One region of the Thauera sp. GDN1 genome, then DNA from elsewhere that is predicted to be linked to it. Evidence: predicted binding sites of a transcription regulator. Region 1 holds the regulator's gene; the other holds the start of a gene.
The links. Region 1 encodes FNR, which switches genes on or off when oxygen is low (the NO sensors DNR and NnrR bind a similar motif). Its sites were predicted from a motif close to TTGANCTAGNTCAA; they were not measured.

Region 1 (11,463 bases):
CGCCAGAGCCGGTGACCAGCGCGGTGGCGAGGATCGAATAGGTCAGACCGCAGGGGATGAAGCCCCACAGCATGCCCAGCGGCAACGCCTGCTTCACGGAGCGCGCCGGCAGGAAGCGACGGGTCGCGGGCTGGATCCTGCGCCACAGCACGTGGCCGACGCGCTCGATGGGCGCCAGCAGACGGGTGAAACCGGTCAGATACAGACCGAGCGCGACGAGCATCAGGTTGGCCAGCACGTACAGCGTCATCTGCACCGGGAGCATGCCGTCGTACAGCAGGCCGACCGAGCCGATGAAGCCGACCGCCGCGCCGAGCGCGGTGTAGGTGCCGATGCGGCCGAGGTTGTAGGCCAGATGCAGCGGCCATTGCGGCTTGCCGCCCGGCGTCTGCACCTGCATGGTGAGCGCGCCGACGATGCCGCCGCACATCGACACGCAGTGCGTGCCGCCGAGCAGGCCGATCAGGAAGACGGCGAAGTAACCGGTTTCGGGCATGGGGAGACGGGCCAAGGCCGCCGGGAACGCGAGGCCGCCATTTTACGCCGCAGCGCGCGGCGGGTGCGGCGAATCGCCGCGCCCCCAGCCATCCGGTCGCCGGCCCTGCGCCTCAGATCACCCGCGAGTAGCGCGCGCGCTCGCGGTCGGCGCGCAGGTAGCGGTCGAACACCATGGCGATGCCGCGCACCAGCAGGCGACCGCCCGGCTGCACGCTGATCCAGTCGCCGTCGATCTTCACCAGGCCGGCCTTCTCCATCTCGGCGAGGTCGGCGAGTTCGTCGGCGAAATACTCGCGGAAGTTGATCAGGTGCGCGATCTCGATCGACTGCATCGAGAGCTCGAAATGGCACATCAGGGCCTGGATGATCGCGCGCCGCAGCAGGTCGTCGGCAGTGAGCTCGATGCCGCGCAGCACCGGCAGTTCGTCGCGGTCGAGCGCGTCGTAGTACTCGTCCAGGGTCTTGACGTTCTGCGCATACACCGGGCCGATCTTGCCGATCGCCGACACGCCGAAGGCGAGCAGGTCGCACTCGGCCTGGGTGGAGTAGCCCTGGAAGTTGCGATGCAGCCGGCCCTGGCGCTGGGCGATGGTGAGCTCGTCGTCGGGCTTGGCGAAGTGGTCCATGCCGATATAGACGTAGCCGGCCTCGGTGAGGCGGCGGATGCCGAGCTGCAGAAGCTGCAGCTTGGTGTCGGCGGTGGGCATGTCGCCGCTGTTGATGCGGCGCTGCGGCTTGAACAGCCCGGGCAGGTGCGCGTAGCTGTAGAGCGAGATGCGGTCGGGCGAGATCTCCAGCACCTGCTCGAGCGTGCGGTTGAAGCTGATCACGTTCTGTTTGGGCAGGCCGTAGATCAGGTCCATGCTCACCGACTTGAAGCCGGTGGCGCGCGCGGCGTCGATCACGAGCTTGGTCTCGTCGAAGCTCTGGATGCGGTTGACCGCGGCCTGCACGTCCTCGGCGAAGTCCTGCACGCCGACGCTCATGCGGTTGAAGCCGAGATCGGCGAGCAGCTTGACGGTGTCGAAATCGACCTTGCGCGGATCGACCTCGATCGAATACTCGCCGTTGGGCACCAGCGTGAAGTGCTCGCGCACCGCGGCCATCAGCTCGCGCATCTCGTCGTGCGACAGGAAGGTCGGGGTGCCGCCACCGAGGTGGAGCTGGGTCACCTGCCGGCTGCCCTCGAGGCAGGCGGCCTGCATCGCGATCTCTTTCGCCAGGTATTTCAGATACTTGGCCGAGCGCCCGTGATCCTTGGTGATGATCTTGTTGCAGGCGCAGTAATAGCAGATCGTGTTACAAAACGGGATGTGGAAGTATAATGAGAGCGGTTTGCTCACGCCGCCCACGGCCCTTTTGGCGAGCCAGGACTTGAGCGCCTCGGCGTTGAAGGCCTCGACGAAGCGATCTGCCGTCGGGTAGGAGGTGTACCGCGGTCCGTTGATGTCGAATCTACGGATCAGTTGCGGATCGAAGATGAGTTCGTTCTGACTTTTCATGATCTTGCTGCTGCAGGGTGTGCCGAACAATGGCAGACCAGCGCAATTTTTTGGTTGACGTGGGTCAACGAGCTTGATCTGAAGATCCACTCGTGCCCGAATCGGTGTCTTTTGTCGGGGAAGCAGGATTATCGTGCAGATGAGGGCGACCGTGCCAATTACCGTGAATGGGCTCAAGACCGCCTGTTCGCAGTGCAACCTCGTCGAGCTGTGCCTGCCCTTCGGCATGTCGGACAGCGAGCTGAGCCGCCTCGATGAACTGGTGGGCGCGCGCCGCAAGGTCAAGCGCCAGCAGAACCTCTACCGCGCCGGCGACAGCTTCGAGGCGATCTACGCCATCCGTGCCGGCTCCTTCAAGACCGACGTGCTGCTCGAGGATGGGCGCGAGCAGGTCACCGGCTTCCAGATGACCGGCGAGATCCTCGGGCTGGACGGCATCAGCACCGAGACGCACAGCTGCAACGCGGTGGCGCTGGAAGACAGCGAGGTGTGCGTGATCGCCTACGACAAGCTCGAGCAGCTCTCGCACCAGATCGAGGGCCTGCAGCTGCAGTTCCACAAGGTGATGAGCCGCGAGATCGTGCGCGACCACGGCGTGATGATGCTGCTCGGCTCGATGCGCGCCGAGGAGCGCCTGGCTGCCTTCCTGCTGAACATGTCGCAGCGTTTCAACGCCCGCGGGTTCTCGTCGCAGGAGTTCAACCTGCGCATGACCCGGGAGGAGATCGGCTCCTACCTCGGGCTCAAGCTCGAGACCGTGTCGCGCGCCTTCTCGCGCTTCCAGGAAGACGGGCTGATCTCGGTGCAGCAGAAGCACGTCCTGCTGCTCGACCCGGCCGGACTCAAGCGCCTCATCCAGCACCAGCAGGGCGTGCGCTGACCGCCGCCCGCCGCCGGATTCAGGCGAGGAATCCGGCCAGATTCTTGGTGAGGGCGACCGACACGATCCAGCCATAGACCATCAGCGCGGTGACGAAGGCGGTGACGCGGATGCCCACCGTCGGCCCGCGCTTGAGCGCGACGGTGCCGAGCAGGATGTAGGCGAGCAGGCCGGCAACCTTGGCCGTCACCCAGTCGGCGGCGAACGGGTACTGCTGGATCATCACCGCGAGGGTGATGGCCGACAGCAGCAGCAGGCTGTCGACGACGTGCGGCAGCACCCGGGTCAGCCGGTGGCGCAGCAGCGGACTGCCGGTGATCATCCACAGCCCGCGTAGCAGGAAACCGGTCGCACTGAGGACGACACAGGTGACATGCAGATGTTTGATCGCGAAATACATCCCTTCTCCTTCCGATAGCCGGCCACAGAGCCGGAAACAGCCGGCAACGCACCGGCTGGACTAGAATTGCGACGCCTTACGGAGAGTCTTTCGATGCCCCCTCATTCCCAGCTCGACATCCCGTCCCTGCTGCACCGGATCCCGCTGTTCAGCGAACTGTCGGACGCGGACATCCAGCTCGTCGCACGCTACACGCGTGACCGCCACGTCGCCCGCGGCGAGGTGCTGTTCCAGCGCGGCGACCAGCCGCACGGCTTTTACTTCGTCGTCTCGGGCCAGGTCAAGCTCGCATTCTCGTCGGCGCAGGGAACCGAGAAGGTGGTGGAGATCATCGGCCCGATGCAGAGCTTCGGCGAGGCGGTGATGTTCATGAACCACCCCTACCCGGTTTTCGCCGAGGCCCTGACCGACACCGTGCTCGTGCATGTCGGCCAGCAGGTGGTGACCGACCTGATCGACCAGGACTCCACCTTCGCCCACAAGCTGCTGGCAGGCATGGCGATCCGCCTGCACGGTCTGATCCAGGACGTCGAGACCTATTCGCTGCGCTCGAGCATGCAGCGCGTGATCGGCTACCTGCTGCAGGTCGCCGACAGCGACACGCCCAGCGAGATCGCCCTGCCCACCAGCAAGCAGGTGATCGCGTCCCGGCTCAACCTGACGCCGGAAACCCTGTCGCGCATCTTCCACGACCTCAGCGAGGCCGGCCTGATCAGCGTCCATGGCAAGCGCATCACGCTGCACGATCCGCAGCGCCTGTCGCGCTACAACGCCTGAGACCACACCCGGCCTGCGATCCGCGACGCCGGTCCCTCAGTTCAGCACGCAGGGCACACCCGGCACGGCGACCTCGACCTGACGCCAGCCGAGCTCGCGCTCGGCGAGGTCGGCGAGCGCCGATGCCGCGGACGGCTCGCCATGCACGACGAAGGTGCGTCGCGGCGGATTCCTGAACCCACGCAGCCAGTTCAGCAAGGCGGGCTGGTCGGCATGCGCCGACAGGCCGCCGATGGTGTGGATGCGCGCCCGCACCGGAATGCGCTCGCGGAACAGGGTGACCTGGCGCGCCCCATCGACCAGCCGCCGCCCCAGCGTCCCGGCAGCCTGGAAGCCGGCGATCACGATCGCGCACTCGCGCCGCCCCAGGTTGTAGCGCAGGTGATGCTTGATCCGCCCGGCATCGCACATCCCGCTCGCCGAGATGATCACCAGGCCACCGCGCACCGCGTTGAGCGCCATCGACTCCTCGACGTCCTGCACGAAGCGCAGGTTGAAGCTGTCCGGGTGCTTGCGCGTCCACGCATAAAGCTCGCGCGTCTCCTCGTCCCACAGGTCGTCATGGCGCACGGTGAGCTCGGTGACCGCGGAGGCCATCGGCGAATCGACCACGACGTCGAGTCGATCGACACGGCCTGCGCGCACCAGATCCGCCAGCACGAACAGCAGTTCCTGCGTGCGCCCGACCGCGAATGCGGGAATGATCACGTTGCCGCCATCGACCTTCAACGTGCGCCGCAGCACTTCGGCCAGCTCGTCGCAGGTCTCGGCGAAGGAGCGGTGGGCGCGGTCGCCGTAGGTCGACTCGACGCACAGGTAATCCGCTGCCGGGATATGCACCGGGTCCTGCAGCACCGGGCGCATCGGCTGGCCGAGATCGCCCGAGGCGACCAGGCGGCGGGTGTGGCCGCGCTCCTCGACGTCGATCTCGATGATCGCCGAACCGAGGATATGGCCGGCATTGCGGAAGCGGCAGCGCACGCCGGGGCCGACCTCGACCATCTCGTCGAAGGCGAGCGGGCGCAGGCGTCCGAGGCTGTGGCGCGCCTGTTCGACGGTGTAGAGCGGCACGAGCTGCCCGCCGCGCCCGGCCTTGCGCGAACGCGTGCTGCGCAGGGCCCATTCCGCTTCCTTTTCCTGGATGTGCGCGGAGTCCATCAGCATCACGGCGAGCAGATCGACGGTGGCGGCGGTGGCGAAGATCGGTCCCTTGTAGCCCAGCGCCACCAGCCGCGGAACGAGGCCGGTATGGTCGAGATGGGCATGCGTCAGTAGCACGAAGTCGATCTCGCGCAGGTTGAAGCTCAGCGCCTCGCTGTTCTTGCGATCCGCCTCGCGCCCCCCCTGGAACAGTCCGCAGTCGATCAGGAAACTGCCGCGCTCGTGGTCGACCCGCATGCATGAGCCGGTGACCTCGCCGGCGGCCCCCAGAAAAGTCAGCCTCATCTCGCATCTCCAAGGATCTCGTAGGAACTTGCCGCGGTTTGATCACGATCAATCATGGCAGACCGCCCCACCTCGCTATAATCGGATCGTGACACACAACAGGGAGCATCCGTCATGTTCAAGCACATTCTGGTCCCGACCGATGGGTCGGCCTTGTCGGAAGGTACGGTAGCCCGGGCGGTTTCCTTCGCCAAGGAGACGGGAGCCCGGATCACCTTCTTCTATGCCCAGCCCGACTTCCCGATGCCGATCTATGGCGAGGGTGCACTGATCGACCCCACGACGCCGGAGCAGTTCTCGAAGTCCGCGGCCGCCGAGGCCGAAACCATCCTCGCCAAGGCCAAGGATGCGGCCGATGCGGCCGGTGTGGCCGCGGACAGCGACACCGTCGTCAATGAAGTGCCCTACGAAGCCATCATCGATGCAGCCGACCGTCATGGCTGCGACCTGATCTTCATGGCCTCGCATGGACGCCGCGGCATCGCCGGCCTGCTCCTCGGCAGCGAAACGCAGAAGGTCCTGACCCACAGCAAGACGCCGGTCCTGGTGTATCGCTGATCGTCGGACGGTCCTGCGCCCTCGATCGATCGGGGGAGGAAACAAAACGGCCCGCATGTGCGGGCCGTTTTCGTTGGCGGAGCGTGTTTCAGTGGCTGCGCTCGATATCAGACATTCGGATCGATCGTGATCTCCATCTCTGCAGGGAGGAATGCGGACCCGTCCATTCGCCAGCTTCGGGCCTCGTCTTCGATAACGAACAACCAGCGTCCGGTGCCGAGCGGTGCCAGCGCCGCCTCATACACACCGGCACTGCCGGCGAGCACCAGTTCCTGATCGAGGCCGCCGCGCGTCGGGTGGGCCACCGTCAGGCGGATGCGCTCGGGCAAGCGGACGGCATCCGCGGCGGAGAGTTCGATGTGGACCGATTCGCTGCGCACCCGGAGCTGGGCGCGCAGTCCCAACTCGCGGGCATGCTCGACCCGTCCGATCGTCTGCACGATCGCGCGACCTTCCTTGTAGTAGTCGTCGACCACCATGCCGTCGAAGCTCTGAACGGCGATCACCAGGGTGGCGATTCCGCCGACGACCGCAGCCGCGGGGAAGGCGATCAGGAACCAGGGCCAGCCCTGGCGGTACCACGGTTGGCGCGGCTTCTCACTCATGCTCGTACTCATTTCAGCGCGGGATCAGGAAAGTGGTCTCTTCCCTGAGCGTGAGCCCGGGATCGTCTTCCGCCGTCACCTGGAAGGCGATGTTGTTGGTGCCGGGCTGACCGGAGTCGTAGGGCACCACGACCTGCAGCGTGACCGACTGGGTGGCTGCCGGCGCCACGTCGACGCGCTGCTCGCCGGCGATGCGCACCCCGGGCAGACCCGAGACCTCGAGCCGGAAGGCACGGGGCACCTCGGTCATGTTCATGACCTGGAGCTGGTAGACGTTCTCGATCAGGCCGCCCTCGACCTCGCGCCCCAGCGAGGAGCGGTCGCGGATGATGTCGACGCGCAGCGGCTCGCGTGCCGCCAGGCCCCACACGAAGCCGATGCAGATCAGCACGAGGATGGCGCCGTAGATCAGGGTCCGCGGCCGCAGCACGTGGCTGACGATCTCCTTGCGACCCCAGTGCCGCTTCATCGCGTTCTCGGTCGAATAGCGGATCAGGCCGCGCGGATAGTTCATCTTGTCCATGACCTGGTCGCAGGCATCGATGCAGGCGGCACAGCCGATGCACTCGTACTGCAGGCCCTTGCGGATGTCGATGCCCGTGGGACACACCTGCACGCAGATGCCGCAGTCGATGCAGTCCCCCTTGCTAACGGTGCGCGGGTCGATGCCCTTCTTGCGCGTGCCGCGGGGCTCACCGCGCTCCTCGTCGTAGGTGATGACCAGCGTGTCCGGATCGAACATGACCGCCTGGAAGCGGGCATACGGGCACATGTAGGTACACACCTGCTCGCGCATGACGCCGGCGAACAGGTAGGTGAACGCGGAATAGAACAGGATCCAGAAGATCTCCCACGGGCCGAAGCTGAAGCTCGTCAGCGACTGCAGCAGTTCGTCGAGCGGCGAGAAATAGGCCACGAAGGTGAAGCCGGTCCATAGCGCGACGATGGCCCACGCGAGGAACTTGCCACCACGGCGCACGGCCTTCTCGGCACTCATCGGCGCCTGGTCGAGCTTCTGGCGTTTGTTGTGATCACCCTCGATCTTCTGCTCTATCCACATGAAGATCTCGGTGTAGACCGTCTGCGGGCAGGCGTAGCCGCACCACAGGCGGCCGGCGATCGCGGTGAAGAAGAACAGCGCGTAGGCCGAGATGATCAGCAGCAGCGCGAGGAAGAAGACGTCCTGCGGCCAGAAGACCCAGCCGAAGATGTAGAACTTGCGTTCGGTGAGGTGGAACAGCACGGCCTGGCGGTCATTCCAGGTCAGCCACGGCAGTCCGTAGTAGATCAGCTGCGTGATCCACACCAGCGCCCAGCGCCAGTTGGCGAAGAGGCCGGTGACCGCGCGCACGTAGAGCTTCTTGCGGGAGGCGTAAAGCGTGTCCTCTGAGGATTCCGGGGACTTGTTCGCCGTCTTCTGCGGCGAAGGGGATGGGCTGTTCATGGCCTTTTTACCAATGAATTCTTGTTGTTATTGTTATTTTCGAAACCCCGGGAGGACCCCCTCCTCCCGGGATGGAACTGCAAACTGCCGAGACTTCGATTACTTCTTGCTCAGGCTGAGCACATAGGCGGCCAGGATGTGGACCTTGTCCTCGCCGAGGAACTCGCCGAATGCCGGCATCTTGTTGTTGCGCCCATGGGTGACGGTCTCGATGATGGTCGCTTCCGACGAGCCGTAGAGCCACTGGTTATTCGTCAGATCGGGCGCACCGAGCATCGGATTGCCCTTGGCGTCGGCACCGTGGCAGGCCACGCAGTTGTTCTCGAAGGCTTCCTTGCCACGCTGGGCACGCACCGAATCGTGAGCCAGTCCGTTCATCGAACGCACGTAGTTGGCGACGTCCTTCACGCCGTCGGCACCGAGCACCTGACCGAAGGGCGTCATGACGCCGTTACGGCCGTTGGTGATGGTCTCCTTGATGTTCTCCGGTGCGCCCCCCCACAGCCACTCGCTGTCGGTGAGGTTCGGGAAGCTCTTCGCACCCTGCGCGGCCGCGCCATGACACTGCTGGCAGTAGGTCAGGAACAGGCGCTTGCCCATGGCATTGGCCTCGGGATCGGCGGCGACGGCCATGACGTCCATCTCGCGATACTTGGCGAAGACCGGGCCGAAGCGCTCCTGGCCGGCCTTCATCTCGGCGTCGTACTGAGCCCACTGGCCACGGCTCTGGTTGGAGTTGCCGAAACCGGGATAGATCGCCAGATACGCGACCGCGAAGAAGATGGTGATCCAGAACAGGTACATCCACCAGCGCGGCAGCGGGTTGTTGTACTCGGCGAGCGTCTCGTCCCACACGTGACCGTGCAGTTCGACCGGGCCCTTCTCGCGCTTGGTCATGTTCGACACCAGCACGAACACACAGAACAGGATGGAGAGGGCCACGAGGACCATCACATACATGTTCCAGAAACCGCTGATAAAGTCAGCCATTTGTTTTTCCCTCAAGGTCTTGCCGTCCGCCACGGGCCGGCAGGTCATCGTCGCTGAAAGGCAGGCGCGCCGCCGCATCGAAGCCCGCCTTCGCGTGCTTGCTGTAAGCCCATGCGCAGATGGCCAGGAAGCAGACCAAGCCAAGCACGGTGATCAGGCTCCGGATGTCGTTGATATCCACGGCGCGTCTCCTGATTAACGGAAGTTCGAAATCGCGGTGCCGAGGCCCTGAAGGTAGGCCACGATGGCATCGAGTTCGGTCTTGCCTTCGAGCGCGGCCGGCGCGGCAGCGATCTCTTCATCGCTGTACTTGTGCAGGCCGACCTTGTTCAGCGCGCGCATCTTGTCCTGGATGTCGTCGGCCTTGACCGGACGATCGAGCCACGAGAAGGCCGGCATGTTCGACTCCGGCACCACGTCGCGCGGATTGAGCAGGTGGACACGCTGCCACTCGTCCGAGTAGCGGCCACCGACGCGAGCCAAGTCCGGGCCGGTACGCTTCGAGCCCCACTGGAACGGGTGGTCATAGACGTACTCGCCCGCCACCGAGTAGTGGCCGTAGCGCTCGGTCTCGGCGCGGAACGGACGGATCATCTGCGAGTGGCAGTTGTAGCAACCCTCACGCACATAGATGTCGCGACCGACCAGGCGCACCGGATCGTAAGGTTTGACGTCGAGCGCATTGCCCTTGTGGTCGATCGGGGTCGTGGTCGAGTGCTGGAAGAACAGCGGCACGATTTCCACCAGACCACCCACGCTGACGGTCATCAGCGTGAGCACGATCATCAGGAATACGTTGCGTTCGATCTTTTCGTGCTTCGATTGAGCCATGTTGTTTTTCTCCGATCAGGCGTGGGCAGCGGCGGGTGCGAGCACCGGCGCGTCGTAGGCCTTCTGGCCGGCGATCGTCTTCACCATGTTGTAGAACATGATGAACATGCCGGTCAGGAACAGTGCGCCGCCGATGAAGCGGATGGTCCAGAACGGATAGCTTGCCTTGACGCTCTCGACGAAGGAGTAGGTCAGCGTGCCGTCCGGGTTGGTGGCGCGCCACATCAGGCCCTGCATCACACCGGAGATCCACATCGAGGCGATGTAAAGCACGATGCCGATGGTGGCGATCCAGAAGTGGGCGTTGATCAGCTTGACGCTGTACATCTCGGTCTTGCCGTACAGGCGCGGCAGCAGGAAGTACACCGAGCCGATCGAGATCATCGCCACCCAGCCCAGCGCACCGGAGTGCACGTGGCCGACCGTCCAGTCGGTGTAGTGCGACAGCGCGTTGACCGTCTTGATCGACATCATCGGACCTTCGAAGGTCGACATGCCGTAGAAGGACAGCGAGGTGATCAGGAACTTGAGGATCGGGTCGGTGCGCAGTTTGTGCCAGGCGCCCGACAGGGTCAGCACGCCGTTGATCATGCCGCCCCAGGACGGTGCGAGCAGGATCAGCGAGAACACCATGCCCACGGACTGGGTCCAGTCGGGCAGCGCGGTGTAGTGCAGGTGGTGCGGACCCGCCCACATGTAGGTGAAGATCAGCGCCCAGAAGTGCACCACCGACAGACGGTAGGAGTAGACCGGACGGTCAGCCTGCTTGGGCACGAAGTAGTACATCATGCCGAGGAAGCCCGCGGTCAGGAAGAAGCCCACCGCGTTGTGGCCGTACCACCACTGCACCATCGCGTCCTGAACGCCCGCATAGGCCGAGTAGGACTTCATCGAGGTGAGCGAGACCGGGATCGCTGCGCTGTTGACGATGTGCAGCAGCGCGACGGTTAGGATGAAGCCGCCGAAGAACCAGTTCGCGACGTAGATGTGCGAGACCTTGCGCTTGGCGACGGTGCCGAAGAACACGATGGCGTAGGACACCCACACGATCGCGATCAGGATGTCGATCGGCCACTCGAGCTCGGCGTATTCCTTCGAGCTGGTGTAGCCCAGCGGCAGGGTGATCGCGGCGAGCACGATGACCAGTTGCCAGCCCCAGAACGTGAACGCGGCCAGTCCGGGGGCGAACAGGCGAGTGTGACAGGTGCGCTGGACCACGTAGTAGGACGTGGCGAACAGCGCGCAGCCACCGAACGCGAAGATCACGGCGTTGGTGTGCAGCGGACGGAGCCTGCCGAAGTGCAGGAATTCGTGAACGTTCAGTTCGGGCCATACGAGCTGTGCCGCGGCGATCACGCCGACCAGCATGCCCACAATGCCCCACACCACCGTCATGATGGCGAACTGCCGCACGACTTTATAGTTATAAGTCGCTTGCGATTGCATGTGAGTCACCTCTTCGTTTTAAAAACCTTGCCTGCGCAGCCCCTCGGTGGCTGGGCGTCATAAGCAGCCGACCGAGAATACCCCTA
Region 2 (11,463 bases), 1.5 Mb from region 1:
GCTGCTTGCGGCTGCGCCCGTGCTCGTCCAGGCGGAGACGGTCGGCCATGTCGACACCGCGTTCAAGCTGATCGGCCGCAACCACCAGGTGGTGGTCGAGGCCTTCGATGACCCCAAGGTCAAGGGTGTGGCGTGCTATGTGTCGCGTGCCCGCACCGGCGGCATCAAGGGAACGCTCGGCCTGGCCGAAGACACCGCCGACGCCTCGGTCGCCTGCCGCCAGGTCGGCGAGATCTCCTTCACCGGGCCGCTGAAGGAGCAGGAGGAAGTGTTCTCGCAGAGCGCCTCCATCCTGTTCAAGAAGGTCCGCATCGTGCGCATGGTCGACGCGAAGCGCAACACGCTCGTCTATCTCGTCTACAGCGACAAGCTGATCGACGGCAGTCCCCAGAACAACGTGACCGCGGTGCCGGTGCCGGCCGCGCTCGCCATCCCGCTGCGCTGATCCGGCGCCGCGTCCGTCCGCCGGCCCCGCCCTCGGGTGGGGGCGGCGCGCTTTTTTCCCTTTCTCGCCCCGAATCATGAGTTCATCCGCAACCGCCAACCCCGCCCTCCGTTTCCTGTCCGGAACCAGTCTCGTCGTGCAGATCGCCATCGGCCTCGTGTGCGGCATCGCCGTCGCGCTCTTCGCGCCCGAGCTCGCGCGCTCGACCGCGCTGCTCGGCGACATCTTCATCTCGGCGCTGAAGGCGGTCGCGCCGGTGCTGGTGTTCGTGCTCGTCACCGCCGCCGTGGCCGGGCATCGCCACGGCACCGAGACCCACATCCGCCCGGTGATCACGCTGTACCTTGCCGGCACCTTCGGCGCCGCGCTGGTGGCGGTGCTCGCCAGCTTCGCCTTCCCGACCATGCTGGTGCTCGATGCGCCGCAGGTCGCCGGCACGCCGCCCGGCGGCATCGTCGGGGTGTTGAAGAACCTGCTGCTCAACGTGGTGACGAACCCGGTCAAGGCGCTGATGGAGGCCAACTTCATCGGCATCCTGGCGTGGGCGATCGGCCTCGGCGCCGCACTGCGCCACGCCGGTCCGGGCATGCAGGCGCTGCTCGCCGACCTGGCGGAGGCGGTGTCGAAGATCGTGCGCGTGGTGATCCGCTTCGCCCCGCTCGGCATCTTCGGCCTGGTCGGCGCCACGCTGACCGAGTCGGGCCTCGGCGCGCTGCTCGGCTATGGCCGGCTGCTACTGGTGATCGTCGGCAGCATGCTGTTCGTCGCCTTCGTGCTCAACCCGCTGCTGGTGTTCTGGAAGACGCGGCGCAATCCGTTCCCGCTGGTGCTCACCTGCCTGCGCGAGAGTGCGGTGACCGCCTTCTTCACCCGCAGCTCGGCGGCCAACATTCCGGTGAACCTCGAGCTGTGCCGCCGCCTCGGCCTGCACAAGGACACCTATTCGATCTCGATCCCGCTCGGCGCCACCATCAACATGGCGGGCGCGGCGATCACCATCGCGGTGATGAGCCTGGCCGCGGCCCATACGCTGGGCATCGTGGTCGACCTGCCCACCGCGCTGCTGCTGTCGATCGTGTCGGCGCTCGGTGCCTGCGGTGCGTCGGGCGTGGCCGGTGGCTCGCTGCTGCTGATTCCGATGGCGTGCAACCTGTTCGGCATCCCGACCGACGTCGCGATGCAGGTGGTGGCGATCGGCTTCATCATCGGCGTGGTGCAGGATTCGGTGGAAACCGCGCTGAATTCCTCGACCGACGTGCTGTTCACCGCTGCCGCCTGCCGTGCGGCGGAACGGATCTGAGTCTGCGTGCCGCTCCGTGCTTGATTGCGATCAAGCATCGTGTGTGATGAATTCTCGCGAAATCAGGCGCTTGGCGGGGTGTTGACATCTGTCAAATTATTTTATGGACGGCTTGAAGAAAGTGCCTCACCTTTTCAAACACGAGGGTGGGTAAACAATGAGTTCAGCGACGTTCATGAAGCGGCTCCGCCTTGCCGCGATCCCGGTCCTGGCCCTGGCGATGCAGGCCGCGTTCGCGGAAGCACCGAAGGGACACGGTGACGAGGCGCTTAAGGAATACCAGGCCGGCGGTTCGCCGATGGCCGACGTGCCGATGCACCAAGACATCAACCCGCTGGCGCCGCGGATGTCCGAACCCGAGTTCGAGAAGGCCAAGCGCATCTTCTTCGAGCGCTGCGCCGGCTGTCACGGCGTGCTGCGCAAGGGCGCGACCGGCAAGGCACTGACCCCCGACATCACCCTCGAGAAGGGTCTCGAGTACCTCAAGGTCTTCATCAAGTACGGCTCGCCCGGCGGCATGCCGAACTGGGGCACCTCCGGCGTGCTGAGCGATGACGAGGTCGATCTGATGGCGCGCTACATCCAGCAGACGCCGCCGGCCCCGCCCGAGTACGGCCTCAAGGAGATGGAAGCCTCGTGGAAGGTCCTCATCCCGGTCGACAAGCGCCCGACCAAGAAGATGAACGACCTCAAGCTCGAGAACCTGTTCTCGGTGACGCTGCGTGACGCCGGCAAGATCGCCCTGATCGACGGTGACAGCAAGCAGATCGTCAGCATCCTCGAGACCGGCTACGCGGTGCACATCTCGCGCATGTCGGCCTCCGGCCGCTACCTGTTCGTCATCGGTCGCGACGCCAAGATCAACCTGATCGACCTGTGGATGGAGAAACCCGATACCGTCGCCGAGATCAAGGTCGGTCTCGAGGCGCGTTCGGTGGAAAGCTCCAAGGCCAAGGGCTGGGAAGACAAGTACGCCATCGCCGGCACCTACTGGCCGCCCCAGTTCGTGATCATGGACGGCGACACGCTGCAGCCGCGCAAGATCGTCTCCACCCGCGGCATGGTCGTCGATACCCAGACCTACCACCCCGAGCCGCGCGTGGCGGCGATCATCTCCTCGCACTTCAATCCGGAATTCTTCGTCAACGTGAAGGAAACCGGCATGGTGTATTCGGTGGATTATCGCGACCTCGACAACCTCAAGCTCAAGATGATCGAGGCGGCGCCCTTCCTGCACGACGGCGGCTTCGAGTCCACTCATCGCTACTTCATGGACGCGGCCAACGCCTCGGACAAGATCGCGGTCATCGACACCAAGGAAGGCAAGCTCGAGAAGCTGGTCAGCGTCGGCAAGGTCCCGCATCCGGGCCGCGGCGCCAACTTCGTCGATCCGCAGTTCGGTCCGGTGTGGGCCACCGGCCACCTCGGCGACGAGACCATCTCGCTGATCGGCACCGATCCGGTCAAGCATCCGGACAACGCCTGGAAGGTGGTGCGCACGCTGAAGGGCCTGGGCGGCGGCTCGCTGTTCCTGAAGACCCACCCGAAGTCGAAGAACCTGTGGGTCGATACCACGCTGAACCCGGAGGAGAAGGTGAGCCAGTCGGTCGCGGTGTGGGACATCGACAACATCGACAAGGGCTACGAGCTGATCCCGATCGGCGAATGGTCGGGCATCAAGGAAGGGCCGAAGCGCGTCGTGCAGCCGGAGTACAACAAGGCCGGCGATGAGGTATGGTTCTCGGTCTGGAACGGTGCGGATCAGGAGTCGGCCATCGTGGTGGTCGATGACAAGACGCGCAAGCTGAAGGCCGTCATCCGCGACCCGAAGCTGATCACGCCGACCGGCAAGTTCAACGTCCACAACACGCAGCACGACGTCTACTGAGACTGTTCGCGCGGTTGCGGCGGGAGGATTCGTCCTCCCGCCGCGCCGTTTCCGGCGGCCGAAGCGGACGTGAGGTTCTCCGATTGAGCGCACGACCCTTCAACCGCCGCCAGGTGCTGCGCGACTTCCTGTCGCGCTGCCCGCTGTTTTCCGACCTCGCCACCGCCCAACTGGACGAGCTGTGCGCCGCCGGTCGGCTGCTCGAGCTGCCCGCGCGCACCGCCCTGTACCATGCCGGCGATCCCCTGCGCGAGGTCTTCATGCTGTGCGACGGCAGCGTCCTGCGCTACCGCCTGCTCGCCGGCGAGACCCGCAAGATCATCGAACTCGTGCACACGCCGCGGGTGCTCGCGCTCGGCGAGGTGTTCGGCGCGCAGCGCTACGCCTCGGCCTGCGAGACGGTGTCGCCGAGCATCCTGGTCGCGCTCGACGTGCGCGTGCTGCGCAAGCTCGTGCGCCAGGACATCGCCTTCAGCGCCGGCGTGATCGAGGCCCTCGCCCAGCGCCAGTGCGCGATCGAGTTCGACGTTACCGGCCACCACTCCGGCCTGACCGGGGCCCAGCGCATCCTCGACTACCTGATCGAGCTCGCGGGCGGCGAACTGCCGATCGCCGGCGAAACCACGGTCGAGCTCAAGGCCAAGAAGAAGATCCTCGCCGCGCGCATGGGCATCACTCCCGAAGCCTTCTCGCGCAGCCTGCGCGAACTGGCCGACAAGGGCGTGATCGTGGTGGACAAGAGCCGCATCCACATCCAGAACGCCGCCCTGCTCGAGACCGCGCCGAGCGCCGCGCCGCAGCGCCTGAACTTTGCGCGCAAGCTGCGCCGCACCGATGTGGACGACAAGCCGCAGCGCATCGCCGCCGGCAAGCTCATCAACCATTGCGGTCGCCTGCGCCTGCTGACCCAGCGCCAGGCGATTGCCTGGGCGCTCGGCGAACATGGCATCGCGCCTGCCGAGTCCGCCATCCAGCTACGTCAGCGCACCACCGAATTCGAGCGCACGCTCGCCCAGCTCCAGCGTGCGAATCTCGAACCCGAGCCGGCGCACGCGCTCGAGGCGCTGGGCGCGGCCTGGCTGAGCTACCGCGAGGCCTTGTTCGCTCCCGAATCCGATGCCGGGCGTGTGCTGCGCGCAAGCGAGGAGATCGTCGTCCTCGCCGACGCCCTGACCACGCTGGCGACGCAGACGGCCGATGGCGGGCCGCACGGGCGTTACGTCAATGTCGCCGGGCGCAATCGCATGCTGTCCCAGCGCATCGTCAAGTTCTTCCTGTTCCAGGACATCGCCGATGCGGCGGAGGAGGCGCAGCGCCAGATCGAGGCCTCGGTCGCTGCCTTCGACGACAATCTGGCCGAGCTGCGCCGAAGTGGCGCCGAGCTGCCGCAACTCGTCGCCCAACTCGACGAGGTCGGCACGCAGTGGGCTCGGTTGCACGCCGTGTTCGCCCCGTCGACCGAGCGCATGCGCCGCAGCCAGCACATCCGGCTGGTGGTGGCCAAGGGCATGCGCCTGCTGCGCCATGTCGATACCGCGGTCAAGCTGTACGAGCGCCTGACCTCCGGGCACTGAGGCCGCGCGCTCAGCGTGCCGCCTGGCCACCGAGCAGGCGGGCGAGCGCCTCCACCTCCGCGGGTAGCCCGGCGGCTGCGCGCGGGGGGCGGCCGGCCAGGGTGTCGATCATGCGCGCGACCACGTCGCCCTGCGGCAGGCTGGCGCCGAAGTGCAGCGTCACGCCGCCGCGAAAGATCGCCAGGGTGGGGAAGGTCTCGACGTCGATGTCGCCGACCAGGTCGGCATCGTCCTCGATGTCGGCCCAGGCGAAGACGATGCCGCGCCGCGCCTCGGCAAGCTGCTGCAGCACCTGCCGGAAGTCGCGGCAGGTGCCGCACCAGTCGGCACACAGCGCCAGCACCACGAGGGGCGAGGCGAGCAGGTCGGGATGATCGGGGAGGGCGGAGACGGGGGTCAGCAAGGGGCGTGTTTCGTGCATGGGGCGGCCTGAGGGGACTACCGGCGTGCGCAGCGATGCCCCTGTCGTGCCGGCCCGCATGCCGCAACCGCGCTGCGGATCAGGCCGGACTGACTTCCCGCATGCTGCACTTGGCGATGCCGTACTCGGTCTCGACCAGCAGCGGGTAGGAGGCGCCGCTGAAGCGGCCGAAGTTCGAGATGTTATAGCCGATCACGCTGCCCGGCACCTGGCCGATGCGCACGGTGCTGCCGACATGGTAGCCGGCATCGATGGCGCGGAGGATCGATTGCTCGATCGTGCCGTGGTAATGGTGCGCCGCCGAGCGCGGGCGCTGGCCATTGACGACGATGAGCGATTGGTTGTCCATGATGCGCCTCTGCTGTCCGGGAACGGGAGCCGGGATCCAACTCCCGTCGACACCCAATCTACGCCTTTGCCGAGCAGATGGCAGGGCATATCAGCGTCTGCTTGTGATACGGATCACAGCCTTCACGCGAGCGTTTCGACTCGCACGTCCCCCGCTCAGCCGCGGGCGGCGGCGCGCGGCACGAAGCTCACCTTCTGCGCCACGACCGTGTCGCGCATCTTTGCGACATGCGGGCGCAAGGCGCCGACCACGTGCATCTCGCAGCGCTTGCAGTCGAAGCGCAGGGTCAGCGTCTCGTCGCCATTGACCAGCTGCATCGGGTCGGGGCGGATGCCCTTCACCTCCTTCGGGCACAGGTTGAAGCTGTAGCGCAGGCAGTGCTTGGTGATCATCAGCGAGACGTCGTCGGTCTCCTGGTTCTCCTCGTAGGCGGCGTCGATGAGCTTGACGCCGTGCCTGGCGTAGAACGCGCGCGCCTTGTCGTTCGACACGTTGGCGAGGTAGCTGAGCGCATCCTGCGGGTAGGGGACCGGCGGCTCGACCGCGGTGGCGCGCGGCGGGCGCGAGTGGGCCTGCAGGCGTGCGGCTTCGAGTTGCTCCACCGCGTCGCGGCGCAGGCCGTTGAGCTGGCCGGCGGGCAGGAAGGGCGCGGCGGGCAGGTCGAGGGTGATCTCGCCGAGGGTGAAGATGGTGCTGCCGAGCTTTCCGAGGTGATCGCGCAGGGTGGCGAGGGCGCGTTCGGCGTTCTGCGCCGGCTCGAAGGCGGCGGCGAGCGTGGCGGTGGCGGCGACGCCGTCCTCGTCGGTCAGCGTCAGCGCGAAGCCGTCGGCAGTGGCGGCAAAACGCGCATCGACGCGGATGCGGCGCTCGGCCGACTTCTTCGCCAGCGCGCGTTCGAACTCGTGGTCGTGGTTGCGGAACAGCGAGGTGCCGGGCACCAGGTCGGACGGCAGGGGCTCGGCGGGGAAGATGCGGTCGATGCCGTCGCCGCCACCCTCGGCCTCGGCGCGGTTGACTCGCAGCCCGACGAGTTCGCCCTTGGGGTCGTACCAGGTCAGGCCGTCGGCGTTGTGGATGGGGGCTACACGCTCGACGTCGAAGAACCTGCGCCCCTTGGTGTCGATCTTCTTCACCCGGCCGATCGGCTCGCCGACGAACTTGGGCGACTCGAAGGCCTCGATGCCGTGCTGGCGCTCGTTGGCGAAGTAGTCGGTGTAGCCGCGGTTGAAGGTCTTGTCGGCCTGCGGAGTGAACAGGAAGGTGGTGCGCCCGCTCGAGGCGCGGCGCCAGGCGGGGCCGTCGGCATCCGGATGCTCGATGATCTCGTCGAGCAGCGTGCGGTAGTGCGCGGTGATGTTCTTGACGTAGGAGAGGTCCTTGTAGCGGCCCTCGATCTTGAACGAGCTCACGCCTGCGGCCGCGAGCGCGCGCAGGTTGGCGCTCTGGTTGTTGTCCTTCATCGACAGCATGTGCTGCTGGCTGGCGACGGTGTTCCCGTCCTTGTCCTTGAGGTCGTAGGGCAGGCGGCAGGCCTGCGAGCATTCGCCGCGGTTGGCGCTGCGCCCGGTGTGGGCGTGGCTGATGTAGCACTGGCCGGAGAACGCCACGCACAGCGCGCCGTGCACGAAGTATTCGAGCTGGCAGGTGGTGGCCGCGGCGATCTTCTTCACATCGGCCAGCGAAAGCTCGCGCGCCAGCACGATCTGCGAGAAGCCCACGTCCTGCAGGAAGCGCGCCTTGCTGGCGTCGCGGATGTCGGTCTGGGTGCTGGCGTGGAGCTGGATCGGAGGCAGGTCGAGTTCGAGCAGGCCCATGTCCTGGACGATCAAGGCATCGACCCCGGCGTCGTGCAGTTGCCAGATGAGCTTGCGCGCGGGCTCGATCTCGTGGTCGAAGAGGATGGTGTTGGTGGCGACGAAGACCTCGGCGTGGTAGCGGTGAGCATGCTGCACCAGGCGGGCGATGTCCTCGACCGTGTTGTCCGCGGAGGAACGGGCGCCGAAGGCCGGTCCGCCGATGTACACCGCGTCCGCCCCGTGGTTGATGGCTTCGATGCCGAAATCGGCGGTCTTGGCCGGGGCGAGGAGCTCGAGGGTGTGGCGGGGATTGCTCATGGCGCGGCGGGATCGCAAGTGATTGACGGAAAAGGGCTTGATGATATCAAACCGGCCCCTGGTGTGACGAGGGCGATGGCGTTCGAAGGCGAGTACGAGAAGCGCAGACCTTGCTTAGCGCCGGCCGGAGGCGCGCGCGTCCCGGCGCTTCAGCGCGAGCGGCAGCAGCACCAGCAGGCCGACGGCGTCCGCCAGCCAGTCCAGGGGGTCGCCGAAGCGGTGGGCCGTGCGGGACTGCGCGATCTCCATCGCCGCGCCGTAGGCCAGCAGACCGAGCGCGATCGCCAGCGGCCGTTGCGGCCAGCCGGCGAAGGCGAGCAGGGCGAGGGCGGCGAACAGGACTGCGTGCTCGATCTTGTCCTGCCACGACACCAGCCTGGCCACGTCGGGTGCCGGCAGCAGCGCGAGCCAGAAGACCGCGAACAGGGCGATGACGAAGACGAGGCGCAGCAGTTTGCGAACGGATGAAGGCATGCGGAGTCCGAGTAGCGTTGATTTCGAATGGTGCTGTTGGTCGGGCGGGGGCCGGGGAGGTTCCCGTCCGGTCCGAATCGAGGAGAAAGCTCATGCGTTCCATCACCACGCCGCCGTCCACACCTGCCAGCCCTTTCCACGCGTCCTTCGGCGGCGATGAAGTCGTGGACGCGCCCCGCCGTAGCGCATTGCGCGGGCTTCGTCTGCGTGCGCTGCTGGCCGGCAGCCTGCTGGCCGCGACGCTGGCGGCCGGGCCGGTGGCGGCCGGGCCGGTGGCGGCGCGGGACCTGATCGTGCGCACCGAGGCGGGCAGCGTCAAGGTCACCGAGGTGGCGAGCGGGCTGCAGAACCCGTGGTCGCTCGCCTTCCTGCCCGACGGTCGCATGCTGGTCACCGAGCGCCCCGGCACCCTGCGCATCGTCGGCACGGACGGGGAGGTCTCGGCGCCGATCGCCGGCGTGCCCGAGGTCCATGCGCGCGGCCAGGGCGGCCTGCTCGACGTCGCCCTGAGCCCGAGCTTCGCCACCGACGGGCTGATCGTCTTCTCCTACGCCGAGCCCACCGCGAAGGGCGCACGCACCGCGGTGGCGCGTGCCCGGCTCGATGCCGACGGCCTGCGCCTGGAGGACGTGCGCCGCATCTTCGCGCAGAACGAGGATCCGTCGGGCAGCCACCACTGGGGCTCGCGCCTGGCGTTCGCCCGCGACGGCACGCTGTTCATCACCCTGGGCGACCGTTTCCATCAGCGCGAGCGCGCGCAGGCGCTCGACAGCCATCTCGGCAAGGTCGTGCGCATCGCGCTCGACGGCAGCGTGCCCGCGGACAATCCGCTGGTCGGGCATGCCGGGACGCTGCCGGAGATCTGGTCCTGGGGGCACCGCAACGTGCAGGGTGCCGCGCTGCACCCGCAGACCGGCGAGCTGTGGACCCACGAGCACGGCCCGCAGGGCGGGGACGAGATCAACCGTACCCGCGCCGGCCTCGACTACGGCTGGCCGGAGGTCACCTATGGCCGCGAGTACGTCACCGGGCGCAAGATCGGCGAGGGCGAGACGCGCGCCGGGGTGGAGCCGCCGGTGCTTCAGTTCACCCCCTCGATCGCGCCCTCCGGCATGGCCTTCTACACCGGCGACGTGTTCCCGCAGTGGAAGGGCAACCTCTTCGTCGGCGCGCTGAAGTTCCAGCTCCTCGCCCGCCTGGTGCTCGACGGCGAGCGCGTGGTGCACGAGGAGCGCATCCTGACCGAACTCGGCCGCCGCATCCGCGACGTGCGCCAGGGGCCGGACGGCCACCTCTGGCTGGTGGACGAGACCGAGGGCCGCATCCTGCGCCTGGATCCGGCGTGAACGGGCCGCGGGGCGGATTCGTGTCATCATCGCGCACCCTTTTCAGCACGGATGGAATCGCGAGGATGGAGAGCCCCTTCAAAGGCAAGACCGGTTTGCGCCGGATCTGGAACGCCTTCCACTATTCACTGGACGGGCTGTCGGCCGCCTATCGGCACGAGGACGCCTTCCGCCAGGAGACCTGGCTCGCCCTGGTCGCGCTTCCGCTGGCGTTGTGGCTGGGCGACTCGACCCTGGAGCGCGTGATGATGATCGGCAGCGTGCTGCTGGTGCTGATCGTCGAGCTGGTGAACTCGGCGATCGAGGCGACGGTCGACCGTGTGTCGCTCGAGCGCCATCAGCTCGCCAAGCGCGCGAAGGACATCGGCAGCGCCGCCGTGCTCATCGCACTGATCAACGCTGCCGTGGTGTGGGGGCTGCTGCTGTTCGGCTGAGCCCGCGGCGGGCTCAGGCCGACTTCGGCCCCCAGCTACGGACCGGGCCGGTGTCGATATGGAGGAAGTCGGACTCGGGGTAGTAGCCGACGCCGCCCGCACCGAGCGCGAGCGCCGCGTCGCGCAGGCGCGCGGTGTCGACGCCGATCAGGCGGATGTCGATCGCCTTGCCGTCCATGTGCAGGCTGCGCTTGGCGACGCCACCGCCGCCGGTCTTGCGCAGCATGCTGTTGGTGGCGGGCGAGCGGTAGCCGGAGATGATCTCGAAGGTGTCGCCGCCGCATGCCAGGCGCAAAGCGTGCATGATGTCATAGAGAAGCGGGTCCATGCGTGTAGACTCGCCGGTACGGAAGTCGCGCAGCAGCCAGTTCATGCGCTGGAGGGCGGGCTCGATGTAGCCGTGACGATTGCGGAACGCGAGGGTCAGTCGTTCGTCGGTATGCGTGTGGCGGAAGCCGAGCTGGCGGTCGTGCTGCGCAGCGTGGAGGGCGCCGGCGGAAAGGCCCAGAGGCAAGGTGGCAAGGCCCTTGAGGAACAGGCGGCGCTGCGGGACGGCGTGGTTTCGGAAAAATCTCGACATGAATAAAACCCTGTCCGAACAGTTGCTTAACCGAAAAATTCTACTCGACCCCGGCGGCGTCTGGCGCAAAAGTTTTGTAACGCTGGCGGTGGCAGGCGGTGTCGCGTTCCCATCCGTCGTGACTGCGGCTGGGGCGACAAGCGGTGTCGTGGTTCAGGCCGCGGCGGTCGAGACATCCCCGGTTCATGCAGCGCCGGACCTGCAGATCGAGCAGCGCCTGCGCGAGCGATCGCCCGCCACCGACGAGACCACCGCGCTCTTCTACCTCGCCCGCGCCTACCGGCCCGCCTGGGACGAGCCCGCCCGCGTCGAGGCCTTGATCGCGGCGGTGGAAGCGGCTCAGGCCCATGGCCTGGCGGCGAGCGACTTCGATCCCGAGCGTCTGCGCCGAGCCGCGGCGGAGCCGGGCGCGGGGGCGACGCGCGCCGAGCGCGAGCTGCTGTTCACCGACACCCTTGGCGAACTCCTGCGCCAGCTGCGCCACGGCAAGGTCGATCCGCGCACCCTCTATCGGGAGTGGAACTTCACCCCGCCGCCG

Region 2: the regulator FNR is predicted to act here: its motif matches at 1,827-1,840, upstream of CKCBHOJB_RS07400 (nitrite reductase).

What each region holds. Positions count from the first base shown of each region.
Region 1 covers NZ_CP097870.1:3,095,215-3,106,677, forward strand. Annotated here, with positions in the region: gene CKCBHOJB_RS14210 (sulfite exporter TauE/SafE family protein) at 1-496, opposite strand, end outside; gene hemN (oxygen-independent coproporphyrinogen III oxidase) at 609-2,000, opposite strand; gene fnr (fumarate/nitrate reduction transcriptional regulator Fnr) at 2,140-2,880, shown strand; gene CKCBHOJB_RS14225 (SirB2 family protein) at 2,900-3,280, opposite strand; gene CKCBHOJB_RS14230 (Crp/Fnr family transcriptional regulator) at 3,374-4,057, shown strand; gene CKCBHOJB_RS14235 (MBL fold metallo-hydrolase) at 4,094-5,503, opposite strand; gene CKCBHOJB_RS14240 (universal stress protein) at 5,618-6,061, shown strand; gene CKCBHOJB_RS14245 (FixH family protein) at 6,169-6,678, opposite strand; gene ccoG (cytochrome c oxidase accessory protein CcoG) at 6,680-8,110, opposite strand; gene ccoP (cytochrome-c oxidase, cbb3-type subunit III) at 8,210-9,100, opposite strand; gene CKCBHOJB_RS14260 (cbb3-type cytochrome c oxidase subunit 3) at 9,093-9,281, opposite strand; gene ccoO (cytochrome-c oxidase, cbb3-type subunit II) at 9,296-9,931, opposite strand; gene ccoN (cytochrome-c oxidase, cbb3-type subunit I) at 9,947-11,377, opposite strand.
Region 2 covers NZ_CP097870.1:1,612,050-1,623,512, forward strand. Annotated here, with positions in the region: gene CKCBHOJB_RS07390 (CreA family protein) at 1-445, shown strand, start outside; gene sstT (serine/threonine transporter SstT) at 522-1,745, shown strand; gene CKCBHOJB_RS07400 (nitrite reductase) at 1,921-3,633, shown strand; gene CKCBHOJB_RS07405 (type IV pili methyl-accepting chemotaxis transducer N-terminal domain-containing protein) at 3,717-5,207, shown strand; gene CKCBHOJB_RS07410 (thioredoxin family protein) at 5,218-5,628, opposite strand; gene CKCBHOJB_RS07415 (hypothetical protein) at 5,708-5,977, opposite strand; gene CKCBHOJB_RS07420 (U32 family peptidase) at 6,133-8,091, opposite strand; gene CKCBHOJB_RS07425 (VanZ family protein) at 8,206-8,565, opposite strand; gene CKCBHOJB_RS07430 (PQQ-dependent sugar dehydrogenase) at 8,658-9,911, shown strand; gene CKCBHOJB_RS07435 (diacylglycerol kinase) at 9,977-10,345, shown strand; gene CKCBHOJB_RS07440 (DUF882 domain-containing protein) at 10,359-10,925, opposite strand; gene CKCBHOJB_RS07445 (L,D-transpeptidase family protein) at 11,074-11,463, shown strand, end outside.